Regions from separate parts of the Nitrogeniibacter aestuarii genome, predicted to be linked through region 1. Evidence: riboswitches for the same ligand, from Rfam matches in the RefSeq annotation. Region 1 holds a riboswitch; each other region holds the start of a gene.
What was found. A riboswitch is a leader RNA that binds a small molecule or an ion and turns the genes downstream of it on or off. The one in region 1 is predicted to bind cobalamin.
Positions count from the first base shown of each region.

Region 1 (6,290 bases):
AGGAAAGGCCCCGGGCAACGTCCAGCCCGCTGTTCCACAAAATGCCGTGATCGCCACCGTGTGTCGGCGCATACATCGCGCGAAGCATGGCGAACGCGGCGGCGAAGCTTTCTGCCCGGAAGAACACCCAGGCGATCACGACACTCAGGAACGTCAATCCCCACCCCAGGAGTCGGTAGGCCGGCAGGCTGGAGAGTCGGGGCGCCCTGCGCTGGACGATGGCACTGAAGGCGTGATTGATGGCCAGATAGAGTCCGTGCAGCCCACCCCACACCACGAAGGTCCAGGCCGCGCCATGCCACAGGCCGCCCAGCAGCATGGTGATGAACAGATTCACATAGCGCCTTGACGGTCCTTTGCGGTTGCCGCCCAGCGGAATGTACAGGTAGTCACGCAGGAAGTTCGACAGGCTGATGTGCCAGCGGCGCCAGAATTCAGAGATGGACCGGGCCTTGTAGGGCGAGTCGAAATTGAACGGCAGGCGGATATTGAGCATCCATGACAGTCCGATCGCCATGTCGGAATAGCCGGAGAAATCGAAATAGAGCTGGAAGGTGTAGGCCAGTGCCGCCATCCACGCCTCGAGCGTGTCGGGCGTGGCGCCTTGCTGGACGGCATTGAACACCTCGTCGGCATAGGGCGCGATACCGTCGGCAAGCACGACTTTCTTGAACAGGCCGATCATGAAGATGATCAAGCCCCCGACGAAGTTGCCGCTGTTGAAGCGGTGAGTCGAGGTGTCCCTGAACTGCGGCATCATCTGGGCATGATGAAGCACCGGGCCGGCGACCAGGTGGGGAAAATAGGTGACGAACAGCCCGTAGTGGGAGAAAGCATATTCGCGCGTGCCCTTCTGGTAGGCGTCGGCGAGGAACGCGATCTGCGTGAAGGTGAAGAACGAGATGCCGATGGGCAGTTCGATGTGAACCGGCGGCCAGTCTGCGCCCAGCAGCGCGGCCATGCTGGCGACCAGGAAGCCCGCGTACTTGTAGTAGGCCAGCAGCGCCAGGTTGACGGTGACCCCGGTGATCAGCCAGGTTTTACCCCCGGCGGTGCCAGCGCCGTGCGTGGCGATTCTGAGGCCGACCCAGTAGTTCCAGACGATGGAGCCGAGCAGCAGAACCACGTACTCGGGCATCCAGTAGCCGTAAAAGAACACCGACGCGGCGAATAACCAGGCTGCACCCCAGCGACGACACTTGGCCGGCAGCAGAAAGTAGACGCCGACGACGACCGGAAGGTAGAGAAACGCAAAGGCTGCGCTGGTAAAAAGCATCGGACGTCAGCGTGAAAAGATGAAGCCGGGAATATCCCAAGTGCAAGGGGCTTCGTCAATGAAGCGAATCACGCCCCCAAGTGTTATTCGTGCGCCTCAGCGGCGGCAATTTTCTTTTTCATTCGCCTCAGCCCCAGCGCAACCATCAGCGCGATCACCGGAATCGAGATGGCCGTGATGACGTCGGGGGTCAATGGCTTGATGAGAGGTTTTGCGCCCTTGGAGAGGTAATTGACCAGTTGGGACGCGTAATAGGTGATGGCGACGACGGACAGGCCTTCGACTGTTTCCTGCAGGCGTAGCTGGAGCTTGGCGCGCTTGTTCATCTGGGTCAGCACGCCCTGGTTCTGCTGCTGCAGCTCGATATCCACCCGGGTTCGCAGCAGCTGGCTGTTACGGGCAATGCGGGCGGAGAGGTCTTCCTGTCGGCGCGCGATGGCGGCGCAGGTGTTGAGCGCAGGGGCCAGGCGTCGTTCGATGAAATCGGCAATGTTCGGAAAGCCGGGCACGCGCACTTCGCGCAGCTCGGCGGTGCGTTGCTTGACCAGGCCGTGGTAGGCCGCGGCCGCGCCGAAGCGGAAGGTGGTCCGCGCCACCGATTGTTCCACCGTGGCGGACAGGCGCGTCAGGCGGGTGAGGATGTCGCGTTCGTCCTCGTGGGTCTCGGCCCGGCCCATGGCGTCCATGAGATCGGCCAGTTCATTCTCGGCCTCGGTCAGCAGCGGGCTGATGGCCTTGGCGACCGGAAAGGCCAGCAAGGCCATGGAACGGTAGGTTTCGATTTCGAGCAGGCGTTGCACATTCCGACCAGCCTGGCGGCGTTCCAGGTTCTCGTCGATGACGGTTATGCGTGAAAAACCGTCGTGGATCTTGAAGTCGGAGAACATCCAGCCGGCGTTGCCGGCGAAACGCGAGACCACACACATCTGCGACGGGTCCTTGAGCTCGGCGACCCGGGCCTCGGGCGGGTGGGTCTTTGCATCGAGGACGTGCAGGTGCGTGGCGACCAGCACCTGCCCCGGAATCGCCTTGCGCCACGCCGCAGGTACTGTCAGCAGCGCCGTGGTGTCCTCGGATTCGGCGGGGGCCACATCCCGGTAGAAGGTGTAGCTGGAGAACTCGTTGTGGCGCTCCCACTTGAGACGGAAATCGCCAGCGTCGATGATCACGTGCCCCTTGCCGGTGGGGGGCAGTGCAATGCCCAGCTGCTGCGCCAGTTGCTCCAGATGGTGATGTTCCGCATCACTGCTGCCATTGACGTGCACGAACGCCAGATAGCTGATACGTGTGGGGCCGTAGAGCGGTACGGAAGGGCGCGCGTGGACTTCGTCGTTGAGCGCCTGACGGAGCGGATGTTCTTCGAACAGCGACATGGCAAAGGTCAGTCGGGGCGGGGCACCTAATGTAACAGGCTGTCGAGGCGTCGAACAGACGGTGACGACCGGGGTTACAGCGGTGCGGGCGGGTGCCGCTGCAGGAACCGGGCCTTGCCTTCGGCGAGGAAATGCTCGAAATCCCAGTCGCCTGCTGCCAGACGCTCGCGCTGGTCGGGATGAAAGACGTAAACCCAGGCGCTTTCGATGCGACCGTCGCTCAACCTGACCTGAACGCGTTCGCGCAGATACTCGTCACCTTCGAAATGATCAAGCCGAGCCAGACCGTCATGAGGGACATCCAGATACAGCATGCCCGGCACGGATTTGCCTTCGGCCGGCTGGATGCCCGGGTAGTCGGTGCCGATGACCGGATGACGCGTATAGCCGGCCAGTTGAGCGGGCAGGGGGCTGAGCGTCAGGCCGGTGACCGCGGTGAAGATGTCCTCGCACATCAGCGAGCCGTAGGTGAAGCAGTGCGTCATGAGGCACTCCATGAAAAACGGCATCCCGAGAGATGCCGTTGTGATGTCTCATCAGGCGCTGTGTCAGCGCACGACCTGTTTGAGTTCGCCGGCCTTGTAACGGGCGGCGATCTTCTCGAGCGACACCGGCTTGATCTTGCTGGCCATGCCGGCGCAACCAAAGGCTTCGTAGCGGTCGATACACACCCGCTTGGCCGCTTCACGGGCCGGCTTGTTGAATTCGCGCGGGTCGAACTTGGAGGGGTTCTCGGCGAAGAACTTGCGCACGGCGCCGGTCATGGCCAGGCGGATATCCGTGTCGATGTTGATCTTGCGCACGCCGTACTTGATGCCCTGGACGATTTCCTCGACCGGCACGCCGTAGGTTTCCTTCATGTCGCCACCGTATTGGCGGATGATTTCGAGCAGATCCTGGGGCACGCTGGAGGAGCCGTGCATCACCAGGTGGGTGTTGGGGATGCGCTCGTGAATGGCCTTGATGCGCTCGATGGCGAGGATGTCGCCCGTGGGCTTGCGGGTGAACTTGTAGGCGCCGTGGCTGGTGCCGATGGCGATGGCCAGGGCGTCGCAGTCGGTCTGCTTGACGAAGTCGGCGGCCTGATCCGGGTCGGTGAGCAGGGCGCTGTGATCGAGTACGCCTTCGGCACCGATACCGTCTTCTTCGCCAGCCATGCCGGTTTCGAGCGAGCCCAGGCAGCCCAGTTCGGCTTCGACCGTCACGCCAATGCTGTGGGCCATCTCGACAACCTTGCGGCTCACATCGACGTTGTATTCGTAGGAGGATGGTGTCTTGCCGTCTTCCATGAGCGAGCCGTCCATCATCACCGAGGAGAAGCCGGAGCGCATGGCGGCCATGCACACCGCAGGCGACTGGCCGTGGTCCTGGTGCATTACCACCGGAATATTGGGGTAGGACTCGACCGCTGCATCGATCAGATGACGCAGGAAGGCTTCGCCGGCGTATTTGCGCGCACCGGCAGAGGCCTGCATGATCACCGGGCTGTCGGTTTCGGCGGCCGCTTCCATGATGGCCTGAACCTGCTCCAGGTTATTCACGTTGAAGGCGGGCAGGCCATAGCTGTTTTCGGCAGCATGGTCGAGCAGCTGGCGCATGGATACGAGCGGCATGACAGTCTCTCCAGATGATCTGTTGGGTTGTTCGTTGGGGTTGCGGTCGCAGTGCCGCAATGCAATCTTGGGATTTTAACGCGCTTGCATGAAAGTTGTGGTGCGACGCATCACAATGGAGGGCAACCATTTGTTGCCAGCGCCTGCGCAGCCCGCACCTCGGCGCGCAAGGCGTCGTCGCTGTCCTCACCCCCCCACTGGTCGAAGTGGATGAGATCCTCCAGGGGCAGTCGCTGTCGCCAGCCGGCTTTCTCCAGTTCGGGCTGGTCGAGAAAGTGGCTCACATGGCCGATGCACAGATAGGCGACCGGCATGATGCGCTCGGGCAGCTTGAGGATGTCGCGAATGGCGGCCTTGTGAAAGATGCTCACCCAGCCCACCCCCAATCCCTCGGCGCGGGCGGCCAGCCACAGGTTCTGCACGGCACACACGGTGCTGTAGAGGTCCATGGCTTTTTGATGGGTGCGGCCGAGAACGACCGGCCCGGCACGATCACGATCGCAGGTGATGCACAGATTGACCGGCGCCTCGAGAATGCCTTCGAGCCGCAGCGTTTTGTAGGCCTCGCGCTGAGCGCCTTCGAACATATCGGCAGCTTCGTGATTTGCCGTCAGGAAAGCGTCATGCACCTGCTGCTTGATGGCGTCGCGTCTGACCAGCACAAAGCTCCAGGGCTGCATGAAGCCCACCGAGGGCGCAAAATGCGCTGCGGTGAGAATGCGGGCGAGCAGGGCGTCGTCCACCGGGTCGGGGACGAACTGGCTGCGCACGTCGCGACGCGACAGCATGTTGCGATAGATGATGGCGCGTTCGGTCGCATCGAGTGCGGGCGCGCGAGGGCTGGACGCTTGCATGATTCCCCTTGATCAAGCGTGTGGGAAACAGCCGGGCCTTGCTGTTTCAGGTGCCTTCCGGCCGGTCTTCTGACTCGGGTTCATCCACCGGCGACGCCTTCCCTTGCGGTGGCATCGTGGTCGCCGGCGTCCCCCTCACAGCGTTGGGCACGTTGCGGAATCGGGCTCAGCCCTGCACCGCATTCCCGATTCTCCCGCCATGGCGGGCACCGGAAGGTCGATTAACGATTCGGGGCGCAGTCTAGCAAAACTGCAGCCCTCGGGTGGTATGCGTTCAGTCAGCGACGCCCGGTGCCGGGTGGTCGCCCACGCGCACGATCTTGAGCGTGTTGGTGCCGCCGCTCGAGCCGATGGGTTCGCCAATGGTCAGCACGATCAGGTCGCCATACTCCACCGCCCCCTGGTCGAGCAGGATCTGCTCGGCCTCCCAGAGCAGCACGTCGCGATCCTGATGGGTCTGCGACATGAGCAGCGGATAGACCTCCCGGTACAGCGTCATCTGGTTGCGGGCCGCTTTCTCCGGGGTGAGCGCGTAGATGGGCACGCCGGAATTGAGCCGGCTCATCCACAGCGCGGTGGAGCCGGTCTGGGTGAGCGATGCAATGGCCTTGACCTTGAGGTGGTACGCCGTCCAGATGGCCGCCATGGCAATTGACTGGTCGATGCGCGTGAAGGTGCGGGCGAGGAAGTCGCGCTCAAGCGTCACTTCGTTGGATTTCTCAGCCTCGAGGCACACCCGCGACATGGCCTCGATGGTCTCGACCGGGTAGTTGCCGGCGGCGGTTTCGGCGGAGAGCATGACCGCGTCGGTGCCGTCGAGCACGGCGTTGGCGACGTCGGAGACTTCGGCGCGCGTGGGCACCGGGCTGGTGATCATCGATTCCATCATCTGGGTGGCGGTGATGGTCAGCTTGTTCCGGTCGCGTGCGGCGCGCAGCATTTTTTTCTGCAAGGCGGGCACGGCCGCATCGCCGACTTCGACGGCCAGATCGCCACGCGCCACCATGATGCCGTCAGAGGCGTCAAGAATCTCGTCGAGGTTGGCGCAGGCTTCGACGCGCTCGATCTTCGCGATCAGCAGGGCTTTCCCGCCGGCGGCACGCAGTAGCTGACGTGCCATGTACATGTCCGCCGCACTCTTGGGGAACGAGACAGCGACAAAGTCCACACCGAT
Region 1 covers NZ_CP071321.1:1,373,809-1,380,098, forward strand. Annotated here, with positions in the region: gene J0W34_RS06310 (MBOAT family O-acyltransferase) at 1-1,276, opposite strand, end outside; gene J0W34_RS06315 (DUF3422 family protein) at 1,360-2,649, opposite strand; gene J0W34_RS06320 (gamma-glutamylcyclotransferase family protein) at 2,724-3,134, opposite strand; gene fba (class II fructose-bisphosphate aldolase) at 3,198-4,262, opposite strand; gene bluB (5,6-dimethylbenzimidazole synthase) at 4,373-5,116, opposite strand; cobalamin riboswitch at 5,159-5,345, opposite strand; gene pyk (pyruvate kinase) at 5,391-6,290, opposite strand, start outside.

Region 2 (6,290 bases), 400 kb from region 1:
AAGGTGGCTTCGACCATCTCGGGCACGCGGCCGAGCACCAGCCCCAGGGTGGCGGCGGTGGCGGCCGCGGCGGCGTTGGCACCGGTGGAATATCCCGTGCGCTGACCGCGATTGCGTCGCGCATCGCCTTTACGGACTTTTTCCGGTGTGGCTGCCACGGTGCCTGTCACGTGCGGGTCGCGGCTTGACGCGCTTCGGCCAGTGCCAGCAGGGCGTGGAGGGCCGCGACCACCAGGGTGGACCCGCCTTTGCGTCCGTCGATGACGATCCAGGGCACCGAATCGATCTGCGTCATCAGCGCCTTCGACTCGGCCGCGGACACGAAACCGACCGGCATGCCGACGACCAGGGCCGGGCGTACGCCCTCTTCACGAATCAGGCGGACCACCTCGATCAGTGCCGTGGGGGCATTGCCGATACCCACGATGGCGCCGTCGAGCAGCCCCCGGCGATGAGCCTTGCGCATGGCCTGGACGGCGCGCGTGGTGCCCTCGGCGCGGGCCTGTTCGATCACGTCCGCATCGGAGATGAACTGGTGGGTGTCGAGTCCGAAATGTGCCAGGCGCGATGGCGACAGGCCGACGCAGATCATCTCCACATCGGCAACGATGCGGCTATGGCCGCCGTTGATGGCCCGCAGGGCCGCGTCGATCGCGTCCGGATGAAAGCGGGTGAGGCCGTTGAACTCGAAATCCGCGTTGGCGTGGATCATGCGGCGCACGACCGGCCATTGCTCGGGGGGGTAGGCATGGGGGCCGACCTCGGCATCGATGATGGCGAAGGAGTCGTGCTCGATGGCCCGACCGGCAGCCGTGAGCTGTTCGGTGACGATGTTGGTCTGCATGATTCAGGCGTGATTGACGTGGGCGTGCACGTGCATGTGTCCGTGGCTCGCGGGGAGGTGTGTATGGCTGTGATCGTGCAGGTGCTCGGCCTCGGCCGCGCGGCGGTACTTGCAGCCATCGCATTCGAGCAAGCCCTGGTCACCGCCCAGGTCACGCACGCGCTGATCGACCAGTGCGAAGATGCCCTCGTCGAACCCGAAGTGGGTGCCAAGGGCAATGCTCAGTTGCGGGTACTGGTGGCGAAGCCGCGCCACCTGGGCCTGGATGCGGTCCATCAGCACGCCGGTGAACAGGTACACCGGCAGCACGCACACCTGGGTCATGCCCAGCCGTACCTGACGCTGCACCACGGTTTCGAGCCGTGGCCAGGTGATGCTGGTGAAGGCCAGATCCACGAGTTCATGGTCGCTGTCCTCGAACATCCAGCGTGCCATCTTGGCCAGCTCCCCATTGGCCCCCGCGTCTGACGAGCCCCGACCGAGCAGGACCACGCCGGTGGTTTTGGGATCGGGATGATCGAGTTGTGCCATCTGGGCGGCCAGTTGGGCCTTGAGCACCGAGAGCACCGCCGGGCCCATGCCCAGATGCCGGGCGCACTCGAAGCGCACATGGGGGTGTCGCTTGCGCGCACGCGCGATGGCCGCGGGCAGCTCCATCTTCACGTGGCCGGCGGCATTGAGGATGAACGGCAGAACGATCACGCGCTGGACGCTGTCGGCCGCCCGGTCGAGCCCGTCATCGAGCAGGATATCGGCGTGCTCGATGAAGCAGATGACAATGCGCCAGTGCGGCTGGCGGGCACGCCATTGTTCGGCAAAGTGTTCGATCTGCGCATTGCCGGCGGGATTGCGCGACCCATGGCCCACGAGCAGGATGGTGGTGTCGTTGTTCATTGTTGAATCTCCCTCGTCCGCGCGCGGCGGAAACGATGGCTGAAATCGGGGTCGTAGAGCTTGCTGCGGGCGATGTCGGGCCAGTGCCGCGCCCCCAGCGCCGGGCTGGCAATGACCATGGCCTGATGGTCGATCCCCTCGGCGCGGCAGCGCTCGGCGATGTCGGCAAGGGTCCCGCGCACCACCGTCTCGCGGCCCGGCCAGCTGGCCTTGTGCACGACCACCATCGGTGCCTCTTCGGCCCAGCCGGCAGTGCGCAGATCGCGCTGGATCTGATCGAGCAGGGTGATGGACAGGAAGAGGCACAGCGTACAGTGATGGGCCGCCAGTTCGGCCAGGGATTCGCCCTCAGGCATGGGCGTGCGCCCGGCCACCCGGGTGAGAATCACCGTTTGCGTCACTTCGGGCAGGGTCAGCGTTTCACCGGCGGCGGCGGCCGAGGCCATCGCCGAGGAGACGCCGGGTACCACTGCCCAGGGAACGCCGGCCGCATCGAGCGGGCGGCTTATCTCGGTGAGAGCCCCGTACAGACCGGGGTCGCCGGTCTGCAGACGAACCACCGTTTCATGGCACGAGGCCGCGTCGATAAGCCAGGTGCAGATGGCGTCCAGCGTCATCCCTTTGGAATCGCGAATCTCGCAGCCATCGGGCGTCCAGCGGGTCGCCGCCCGGTCAACGAGCGAGCCGGCATAGAGTACTGCGCCAGCGCGCTCGAGCAACGAGCGTCCGCGCACGGTGATCAACTCGGGGTCGCCCGGCCCGGCCCCCACAAACCAGACCGTCCCGCTCATGAGCGCCGGGCCACGTCGAAGCACATGCGCACTGCCGGATGATCGGCATGGCGGCGCAGCAGATTGACGGTGATGTAGGTGACCAGCGGTTCGATGGCGACAATGGCGAGGTACGAGGCGGTGAAGCTCGCCCATGCGCCCAGCGGGACAGCCACCTCGGCCATGGACAGCCAGAAGCCGACCATCAGGGTGACCCCGGCGTAGTAGGTAGCGTCGAGCTTGAGGATGGTGCGCACGTCGAGGCGGGCGAGGGCGCTGCCGAAGAGGCGATGGACGACCATCAGCGGCACGACGAGCGACAAGGTGTTGACCCCCAGATGCACCAGATCCGCGGGTTCGAAGAGCAGGCCCTGGGCCAGCAGGCCGAACCCGAAGCCCAGTGCAGTGGGTGCAAACCCCAGCGTGAGATAGATGGGTATGGCGCCGACGAAATGCAGCTCCGACGCGCCCACGGGTAAATGAAAGGCCTGCATGAAGAGGGTGAAGAAGCAGGTTGCCAGCAGGGTGCGTAGCAGCAGCGCAGGGCGCAGCAAGGCGTTGCGCAGGGGAAGGGCGAGAACGCCGGCGGCCACGACGGATGCAACGACGGTTTTGGTGTGGGCGAGCATGCCCGGTTCGATGTGCATGATGAGTCCTTGAGTGGATGAAACGACGCGGACCGGGCGCGTTCAGCGACCGGTCCGTGGGGAAAGGCAGGGGCGTGCGCACGCCGCGACGGGCCTGATCGCAGGAGGCGATGGGCGACGACGATGTGAGGCGTTCGTGAGAACGAGGGAAAAGCGTTGCAGGTCGCGAAAGGCGACCGGGCGGATTGACGGCATGGCGTACTCCGCGTGCTCACCCGCACGCACAGTTCAAAATCACGACATGCTTATGGAATACGGGCGGGCGGAAGCCGGAAAGGAGTGCCGGTCGCCTGCTCGCATTGCCCGCCGCAATGTCGCACCGATGCTGTCAGGCCGGTCTCCGGACTTGCGAGTGGAGCAGATGCTCGGGCTTCGCGCCTTCCCATGCCATGGGCACAGTGGCTTATCGCGAAGCTTTCACTCGCTTACCGTTGCGGGGGCAGTGTCGGACTTTCACCGACTTCCCGTTTCACTCGGCAGAACTTATGCCAAGCACCTGAAAGCGAGGCGCCATTATGCCAGTTGGCTGGAGAATGGCAAGCGGTGTCTTGTGTGCAACGCGTTCAGGCCATGCTCGGCAGGAAGGAGATATCCATGTGATGTTTGCGCGGGTCGTCGCGGTTGACAAGCACCGTGACCGTCTCGTGACCGGCCAGATATTCGCTGGGATCGAACCACAGGTTCTCGCTCAGGAAAATGTGAATCCGCTGGGTGGCGGGGTCTTTCCACTGGGCGCTGATCCTGAACGGATGACGGCCGTTAGCCTCCAGCGCCATGTTGCGTTCGACTTGCTAGAAACGTGCCTTCACCGCGACCCCGTGCTTTTCCAGCCACGCCTTGCGATTGTTCCGGAGCAGGCCGTAAACGATCATGCCGCCGCCGATGAGGAAGAATACAGCACCGAGAATGCCGGTGATGAGTGCGCCTCCCCACAGGGTCATGAATCCGCTGATTCGCGCATCTACCGGGCGATCCGCCGGGTAGATGACGTCGACCTCCTCGCCGACCTCGTAGGCAGGCGGGTTGGCACTGGTGCTGGAGGTGAACTCGACCACGCGCTCCTCGGGTGTTTCGAATCTCACCCGTGGGGCATAGGTGCCTTCGCCCGACCGCAGCAGATCGATCACCGTGCCGGTGCCGTGTTCGCCCTCACTGACAAAGATGCGCGTGTCCTGATACAGGTACGCGCTGAGCGCCAGCACCAGAGCGCCGACCAGAGTGAATACGAATTTGACGATCTTGATGACTTGCATCTTTCCGGCTCCGTGAAGGGTGGCTGTAACAGGGGTCGAATTATGCCATTGTCCTTATATGTTGCTGCGATGGCGACACGCCTGGTCACAATCGGCGGCGAGACGCGACGCGGGCGATGCATTGATTTGTGCCGCGCCCTGGCAGACGGAAGCTCATCCGCCAACCTGCTCGGGATCGGACGAAGCCGCACTTTCTCAGGGGCGTCCGGGCGCATATAGAGGGCGCCATGCTCGTGCCCACCCCGAATCGACCGAGCATTCCGACAACCTCTGACGGGCTTTTCCTACAGCCAGGCAGGGCGCCTCTTGTCATCATGTTTGTGAACCAATCAAGTAATGCGGCGCCACCAGTGGCTCACGGCAAGACGGGCCCGCGCGGCATCGCATGCATGAAGGAGGCTTTCATGACCACCGCTGTCCTCTATCGAATGGCGACCGACGAGCACCTGTGCCCGTTCGGCCTCAAATCCAAGGCCTTGCTTGAACGCGAAGGCTTCGAGGTTGAAGACCACCTGCTGACATCTCGCGACGAGACCGAGGCCTTCAAGGCGGAGCACGATGTCAAGACGACACCTCAGACCTTCATCCGCGGCGAGCGGGTGGGTGGATACGACGCTCTTCGAGAGCGCTTCGGCCTGACCACGAAACGTGATGACGGTACGACTTACACCCCGGTCATCGCCGTGTTTGCCACTGCCGCCCTGGGCGCCATGGCCTTGCAGTTCGGGCATGCAAGCGGCTTTTTCCCGATCATGTGGATCGTGCAGTTCGTGGCCTTGTCGATGCTGATTCTGTCAGTGCTGAAACTGCGCGATCTGGAGTCGTTTTCCAACCAGTTTCTCGGCTACGACCAGTTGGCGCGCCGCTGGGTGCCATACGCCTATGTCTACCCATTTGCGGAGGCCGCAGTGGCGATCGGCATGCTGGCTTGGCCGACCATGGGCGTGTTGATGGTCCCGGTCGCTCTGACCGCCATCTTCATCGGGGGCGAGGGGGCGTACTCGGTCTACCGGGCGGTGTACATCGAGAAGCGGGAACTCAAGTGCGCCTGCGTGGGTGGCGACAGCAACGTGCCGCTCGGCGCCGTGTCCCTGAGCGAAAACCTGGCGATGCTGGGAATGGGTCTGTGGATGCTGTTCGGTGGGCTCATTTGAATACGGATGGCCAACGCAGAAAAAAGCGCCCACTCGGGCGCTTTTTTTACGTGATGCCGATGCTCAGACGCGCCGACGCGCGCAAGGCCCGCGCTATTGCTTTGGGTATTGTTTCTTTCTGGCCACGGCGCCGAGCAGCCCGAGGCCGGTGAGCATCATTGCAACGCTGCTGGCTTCGGGGACCGCCGAGACACCAGTCACGGCGATCTCGCCAATACCGTACTGACCATCGCCGCCCGAAGCGGTCAATCTGAGTTCGCGATAGGCCGGCGCATTGAAGAGTGGGAAGGTGTAGCCCGACACCATGCCATCGTTGGCCGCATTACTCGCGGGGAAGCTGGCCAACAGATCCCAGGCTTGACCATCGGCGCTGGCATAGAGGGCATAGTCGTCGTTGCTGTCGTGAAAAAGACCGATGTTGCCGAGCTGGTAAAGGCCGGGGAGCGTGAAGTGGATCTCGGCCGAACTGTCGGTCCACCACGTCTGGCTTTGCCAACTGCTCCCCGGGTCCGGCTTGACGCCATCGGTGATGGCGTCGAGGCCATTGACGGATGAAGGGGCTGTCACGGACTCAAACGTGACGATGTCCTCAGTGATTGGCCAGGGGTCGAAGATGACATTGGTGACGACAACTGCATGCGCGGACAGGCTGAACAGGGAGGTGGCGGCGAGAAGGGCGAGGCGCATCGGAGGCTCCGGCGGAGGGTAAAGCGAGAAGCATATTCATT
Region 2 covers NZ_CP071321.1:1,773,055-1,779,344, forward strand. Annotated here, with positions in the region: gene J0W34_RS08240 (cobalt-precorrin-5B (C(1))-methyltransferase) at 1-158, opposite strand, end outside; gene J0W34_RS08245 (precorrin-8X methylmutase) at 167-844, opposite strand; gene J0W34_RS08250 (sirohydrochlorin chelatase) at 848-1,738, opposite strand; gene cobM (precorrin-4 C(11)-methyltransferase) at 1,735-2,529, opposite strand; gene J0W34_RS08260 (energy-coupling factor ABC transporter permease) at 2,526-3,155, opposite strand; cobalamin riboswitch at 3,470-3,670, opposite strand; gene J0W34_RS08265 (hypothetical protein) at 3,719-3,931, opposite strand; gene J0W34_RS08270 (DUF3592 domain-containing protein) at 3,947-4,408, opposite strand; gene J0W34_RS08275 (MauE/DoxX family redox-associated membrane protein) at 4,813-5,562, shown strand; gene J0W34_RS08280 (PEP-CTERM sorting domain-containing protein) at 5,656-6,249, opposite strand.
Region 2: it holds a riboswitch for cobalamin, as region 1 does, so the genes downstream of both, J0W34_RS08260 (energy-coupling factor ABC transporter permease) here and bluB (5,6-dimethylbenzimidazole synthase) in region 1, are expected to answer to the same signal.

Region 3 (6,290 bases), 650 kb from region 1:
ACATCCTGAGGATAGGCCGAGATGCCCGCTTTGGCGGCACCGTGATCACCCGCGAACACCACCACGTGAGGGCGCGAGAGGCTGGGCGAATCGGTCTGCTGAATGCGCCCCAGCTGAGCGGCCAGGGTTTCGATCCGGCCCAGTGAGCCCAGCGGCTTGGTCTTGGTGTCGATCTTGTGCTGGAGACTGGCAACCTGAGTGTCGTCCAGCGGGGTGATGGCGATGTTCATCACGGAGTATCCGGGGCGCGTGAATGGCGCCGATGGTAGCACGCCAGCGGGGTCAGGCCGCGCTGCCCTTGAGGGTGAGTGGCAGGCCTGCGGCGACGAAGGTGACGCGATCGCAAGCCGCGGCCACCGTCTGGTTGAGCCGGCCGGCCTCGTCGCGGAACAGGCGGCCGAGTGCGCTCTCGGGTACCAGGCCGAGACCCACCTCGTTGGCCACGAGAATGATGTCACCGGGCAGTGCGGGCAGTGTGTCGATGAGTGCATCCAGTTCGCGCTGCCAGCCGGGTTCATGGTCGGCCGGATGGGGTGCCGAGAGTGACACCGGGTCCCGGGTGAGCAGGTTGGACAGCCAGAGCGTCAGGCAGTCGACGATGACGCAGCCGTCCGGCTTTGCGGCCTCGATCAGTGCGCCGGCGAGGTCGATGGGGGCTTCGATGACGTGCCAGTGCACCGGGCGATCGGCCCGGTGGCGCGCAATGCGTGCCGCCATTTCGTCGTCGCCGGCCTCGGCGGTGGCAATGACCGTGACGCAACCACCGTGGGCAATGGCTCGCTGTTCGGCCAGGCGGCTCTTGCCCGAGCGGGCGCCGCCCAGAATCAGTTCGGTTGTCATGGATCCTGCAGTGCAAAAAGAAGAAAAACTCATGTATTATCGCGGACTTGCCCGGAATTCGGGCAATTGTTGTTTCAGGTGCCTGTCGGGTGATCCACACCCAAGGGATAATCGGGAAACAGGTGAGCGCCGCCCTTATGTGGCACGCAATGCCTGTGCTGCCCCCGCAACGGTAAGTGGCATCAAGGTGCATCCCACCGCCACTGGGTCCAAGGACCCGGGAAGGCGATGCACTGAGCGACCAGTTCGCAGCCACGAGCCCGGATACCGGCCTGGAGCCTCATGACGGAAGTGCCGCGGGGTGCGGCTGAAGCATGTCCATTTCCTTGACATGAATCGCTCCCCTCGCGCTTTCACCACTGCGACGCATGTCCGGCGGGGACGCCGTGCATGTCAGGGAGAGTCTCTTGAATATCCGTTTTGTTGTGGCCGCAGTCGCGGCTGTTCCCATTGTGCTACCGGCTTCTGTTTTCGCTGACTCTAGCGGAAAGCCAATGGTGATTACCGCCTCTCGGATTGCCACCGAGGATGCCGATGCCACTTTCGCGACCGAGGTTCACTCGCGAGAGGATATTGAGCGCTCTGGCGCGTCGAGTCTGTTTGATTATCTGGCACGCAACACCTCAGTCCAGGTTCGGCCGAGATACGGGAATTCCATGGCGCCTGCTATCGACGTGCGAGGGTACGGGCTCGGGGACGGCTATCAGAATGTCGTCATCTCGATTGACGGTCGGCGCATGAACAATATCGACATGACCCCTCAGCTGGTGGGTAGCATTCCGCTCTCCGATATTGAGCGAATTGAGATTACGAAGGGTTCCGGCTCTGTGATTTATGGCGACGGAGCGATGGCGGGGTCGATTCAGATCATCACCAAACCCCGAAGCGGGGCGAGTGTGTCGGGGTATTTGGGTAGTGATGATTCCCGCGGTGCATCTGTCTCAGTGGGGGCAGTTCACAAGCGATTGAGTGTTTCTGCCGCGCTCGACCACGCCACAACAGATGGCGCGAAGGATCCCGATTCTTCTGGGCATACAAACGAATCCGAAAGCAATACTTGGCGTGCGGCGTTATCTGGCAAACCTCTTGACGGACTCGAACTGGAGGCCAAGGCATCTCACACGTATTTTGATACGCGCTACGTGGGCAAACTGACGAATGCGGAGTTTCGTCGCGATCCGGCTCAGGACACCGGAAGCGATTACACTTGGCAGCAGGTGAGTGAAGATGTTTGGGGGCTGGGCGCTGAATTCGAGCTAGCAGACGGGGTAAAGCTGCGATATAGCCATAGCGAGTTGGAACGTGATTCCGTGTTCGTCAATTCGGGCTACGCCACCCAAGTCGATTCAACGTACGACGAAATTAGTGCGCACGGTGCATTTGGTCCGCTGGAACTTGTTGTGGGCTGGCAGTCGAATGACTCAGAGCGTATGACTTTAAGCAACCGCGCGCGAACGGCAAAGAAAAACGATGCGGCGTATATCCAGGCAAATGCAACCCTTGGAGCTCTGACGCTGTCGGCAGGTGGGCGTCGGGAAGTCGTCTCTTATTCGCACAAACCGCTCGGCGCAGTGGGAATTTCAGATGACCACAAACTGTACGCTTGGGATATCGGCGCCAACGTCGGCATCACGGACGCGTGGACCGTATTTGCCAACTACAACAGTGCGTATCAGGCGCCGGACGTGGACCGATTCTTCAGAACGAACTTTTCGACGGGAGTCGCCAATTTCAACGGGTTCATCGAGCCGGCTGAAGTCAAGACGTTTAACCTTGGAACGCATTGGACTGGAGCAGGACACCGTATCAAGGCTAATGTATTTCACGCACGCTTAAAAAACGAGATCTACTACGATCAAGGTAATTTCACAAATACCAATCTTGATCGGTCGCATAAGTATGGATTTGAGTTTCAGGACCATTGGCAACTGACCCAGACTGTCGCAGGTGTACTGAATTACACGTGGGTGCGCGCCAAGATCGACAGAGAAGATGGTGGTAATGGCGCCTACGACGGCAAAGATCTCCCCGGCGTTCCAACTCATGGTCTGCTGATTGGCGGAGATTGGCAGTTTTCTGAGCGTTCCAACATCCGGCTTACGCATACTTGGCGTAGCCAGACATGGGCCATTGGTGACTTCGAAAACAACAATAATCAGAAGCAAGGTGCCTACAATTCAACGGATGTTCTTTACCGATACGAAGTCAAGGCGCTAGGTGCAAAACGTTTGATGGCTACGTTGGGTGTGAACAATCTTTTCGAGGCCCGCAACGGCATCTGGACTCGCGATGATTCCATTTACCCGACGGACTTCAAGCGCACGTGGCGCATTGGTGTCCAGGCAGATTTCTGAGACGTGGCAGCCTGATCGGGGAAGAAGTGGTGTTCAGAAAGTCGATCCCTCGGTTGATGCTGATGATGGTGTTCGTCAGTGCGGCCGCCTTGGTGGCGGCTCTCATGGCTGGATCGGTCGATATTTCGTTTAAAAGTGTTGTTGCATTTGTTGCTGGAAAGGCATCGGGTCTGGATGCAGCGGTGCTGGGCGAGCTTCGCCTGCCCCGGGCGCTTGCGGCCTTTGCCAGCGGCGGCCTCCTGGCGCTCGCGGGTGCCCTCATGCAGCTGCTTCTGCGCAATCCACTCGCGGACCCCTACGTTCTCGGTGTTTCCGGCGGTGCCGCTGTGGGGGCATTGAGTGCCATCTTCCTGGGCTGGGCGAGCTGGATCGTCGATACGGCCGCCTTTGCGGGGGCTCTCTCGGCCATGCTGCTGGTTTTCGGTCTGGCGCGCGGTGACGGTTCCTGGACCCAGAGCCGTTTGCTGCTCACCGGCGTCATCGTGGCAGCCGGTTGCGGCGCGGTGGTGGTGTTCATGCTGGTCATGACCACCGACACCCGCGTGCAGTCCATGCTGTTCTGGCTCACCGGGGACGTCTCCGGCGCAAGCCGGCCCTGGCCGGCCCTGGTGATTCTCGCTGCGGGTTTGCTGGTGGTATTGCCGTTTGCGCGCGACCTGAACGTGCTGGCCCGGGGCGAACTGAGTGCCCGCGCGCTGGGAGTGAGCACGCGGGGATTGCGCGCCGGCATCTATGTGCTCGCCTCGTTGCTGACCGCAGTAGCGGTCACACTGGTGGGGCTGGTGGGCTTTGTCGGGCTCATCGTGCCGCACCTGGTGCGCCTGGCCATCGGCAACGATCAGCGCATGCTCTTGCCGGTGGCGGTGTTTGCGGGCGGCACGCTCATGACCCTGGCCGACACCGCCGCGCGCACGATGGTGGCGCCCACCCAGTTGCCGGTGGGGGTGCTGACCGCGATGATCGGGGTGCCGGTCTTTCTCTTCCTGTTGATTCGCCATCCCCGATGACCGGGTCGCCGATCCTTCTCGAGGCGGATGGCCTGGCCGTGCAGATTGCCGACCGGTGGATCTGTTGCGACCTCTCCATGCAAATGCGGGCGGGCGAACGGTTGGTGTTGTTGGGCCCCAATGGCGCGGGCAAGACCACCTTGCTGCACACCCTGGCCGGCTTGCGTGCGGCACAACAAGGCAGCGTGCGGCTCATGGGCGAGTGCCTGGGTGACTGGAAGCCGCGCGCCCTGGCCCGTGCGCGTGGTGTGTTACCGCAACGACAGCCGGACTGGTTTTCGGCGTCGGTCCTCGAGACGGCGCTGGTGGGCCGCCATCCGCACCTCGGTCGCTGGGCCTGGGAAGGCCCCGAAGATGTGCGAATCGCGACCGCGGCGCTCAAGCAGATGGGCCTGTCGCACATGCATGAGCGCAGCACGCTCAACCTTTCCGGCGGCGAGCGACAACGTCTCGCCATCGCCAGTCTGCTGGCCCAGGCGCCGGCACTGTATCTGCTCGATGAGCCACTTTCGCATCTCGATCTTCACTATCAGATGCGTGTGCTCGAACACTTCAGCGAACTGGCCCGCGAAGGGGCTGGCGTCGTGGCCGTGCTGCACGACCTGAACCTTGCCGCGCGCTTTGCCGACCATGTGGTGCTGCTCGATGGCGCCGGGCGCATGGTGGCCGGCACGGCGGATGAGGTGCTCCAGCCGCACGTCCTGAGCACTGCTTTCCGTCATCCCATCCATCGTCATGTCATCGACGGTCGGGTGACTTTCATCCTTGAGTGATCCAGAACCATGTCATTCCTGATTCGAGTGTTCTTGCTGGGGCTTCTCGGTATGGGCGTGGCCAGTGCCGCGTCGTGCCCGCGCATCGTGAGCCAGTCGCCCTACATCACCATGGCGCTCCAGTGGCTTGATCGCGCCTCATGCATCGTGGGCGTGTCACGCTACGACCGCCAGCTAACCGAGTTGCCGCGCACCGGCGGCATTCAGGACCCGGACGTCGATGTGCTTGCTGACCTTGCGCCGGACCTGATCATCACATCGATGAGCAGCGATGCCGATCTGATCGCGCTGTCCGTGCCCACAGGTACGCATGTCGCGAAGGTAGGTGGCTTCGAGTCCATGGATGCCGTGGACGCGATGATGCGCGACCTTGCCCGGCTCAGTGCTTCGCCCGATGGTGAGCAGGCGCAGGAGTTTGCCCGCGGCTGGCGCGCGCTGGCCGGTCAAAGCGGCGCACACGGCGAGCGGGTGTTGCTGCTCACCGCATGCACCGGCACGCCGTATTCGTATGGCCGGGAACACATGCTGGGTGACCTGTTCGTCCATGCCGGGTTTGATGTGCTGGATCAGGGACGGGTGCAGGCGCTCAGGCCCGGCAGTGCCTTTGAGGGTATCGAGGCGCTGGTCGCGCACCACAAGCCCGAGATCATCTTTACCTTCAATCGATCCACCGATGACCAGTGCCGCGTCATCCTCGGAGAGCGAGAGCAACGTATCATTCACCTGAACGGAGATGACTTCCTCAACCCGGGTCCGAGACAACTCGCAGGTCTTGAGGCACTGGCCAAAGAGATGAGAAAACAATGACGGAATCAGCAGAGAAAGATGCGCGCCACAACGAGCGCATGGCCCGCAAGAAAGCGGTCGTAGACGAGAAGATTGCCCAGGCCACGCGCCAGCAAGGGGTGTTTCTGGTCAATACCGGCAACGGCAAGGGCAAGTCGAGCGCTGGCTTCGGCCTCATCGCCCGTGCCATCGGCCATGGGCAGACAGTGGGTGTGGTGCAGTTCATCAAAGGGCGCTCCGACACAGGTGAAGAGGCCTTCTGGCGCAAGCAGCACGAGGTGCAATGGCATGTGATGGGCGAAGGTTTCACCTGGGAGACCCAGGACCGTCAGCGGGACATCGAAAAGGCACAGGCAGCCTGGGAGGTCGCGCGACAGATGCTCAAGGATGAATCCCTGGGCCTGCTGGTCTTCGACGAGCTGAATATCGCGCTCAAGTATGGCTACCTGGATGCCCGGACGGTGGTGGATGACATCAAGGCCCGGCCGCGGATGCAGCATGTGGTGGTGACCGGCCGTGGCGCCCCTGAA
Region 3 covers NZ_CP071321.1:726,114-732,403, forward strand. Annotated here, with positions in the region: gene cobT (nicotinate-nucleotide--dimethylbenzimidazole phosphoribosyltransferase) at 1-230, opposite strand, end outside; gene cobU (bifunctional adenosylcobinamide kinase/adenosylcobinamide-phosphate guanylyltransferase) at 283-840, opposite strand; cobalamin riboswitch at 900-1,130, shown strand; gene J0W34_RS03450 (TonB-dependent receptor) at 1,248-3,194, shown strand; gene J0W34_RS03455 (FecCD family ABC transporter permease) at 3,257-4,201, shown strand; gene J0W34_RS03460 (ABC transporter ATP-binding protein) at 4,198-4,974, shown strand; gene J0W34_RS03465 (ABC transporter substrate-binding protein) at 4,984-5,781, shown strand; gene cobO (cob(I)yrinic acid a,c-diamide adenosyltransferase) at 5,778-6,290, shown strand, end outside.
Region 3: it holds a riboswitch for cobalamin, as region 1 does, so the genes downstream of both, J0W34_RS03450 (TonB-dependent receptor) here and bluB (5,6-dimethylbenzimidazole synthase) in region 1, are expected to answer to the same signal.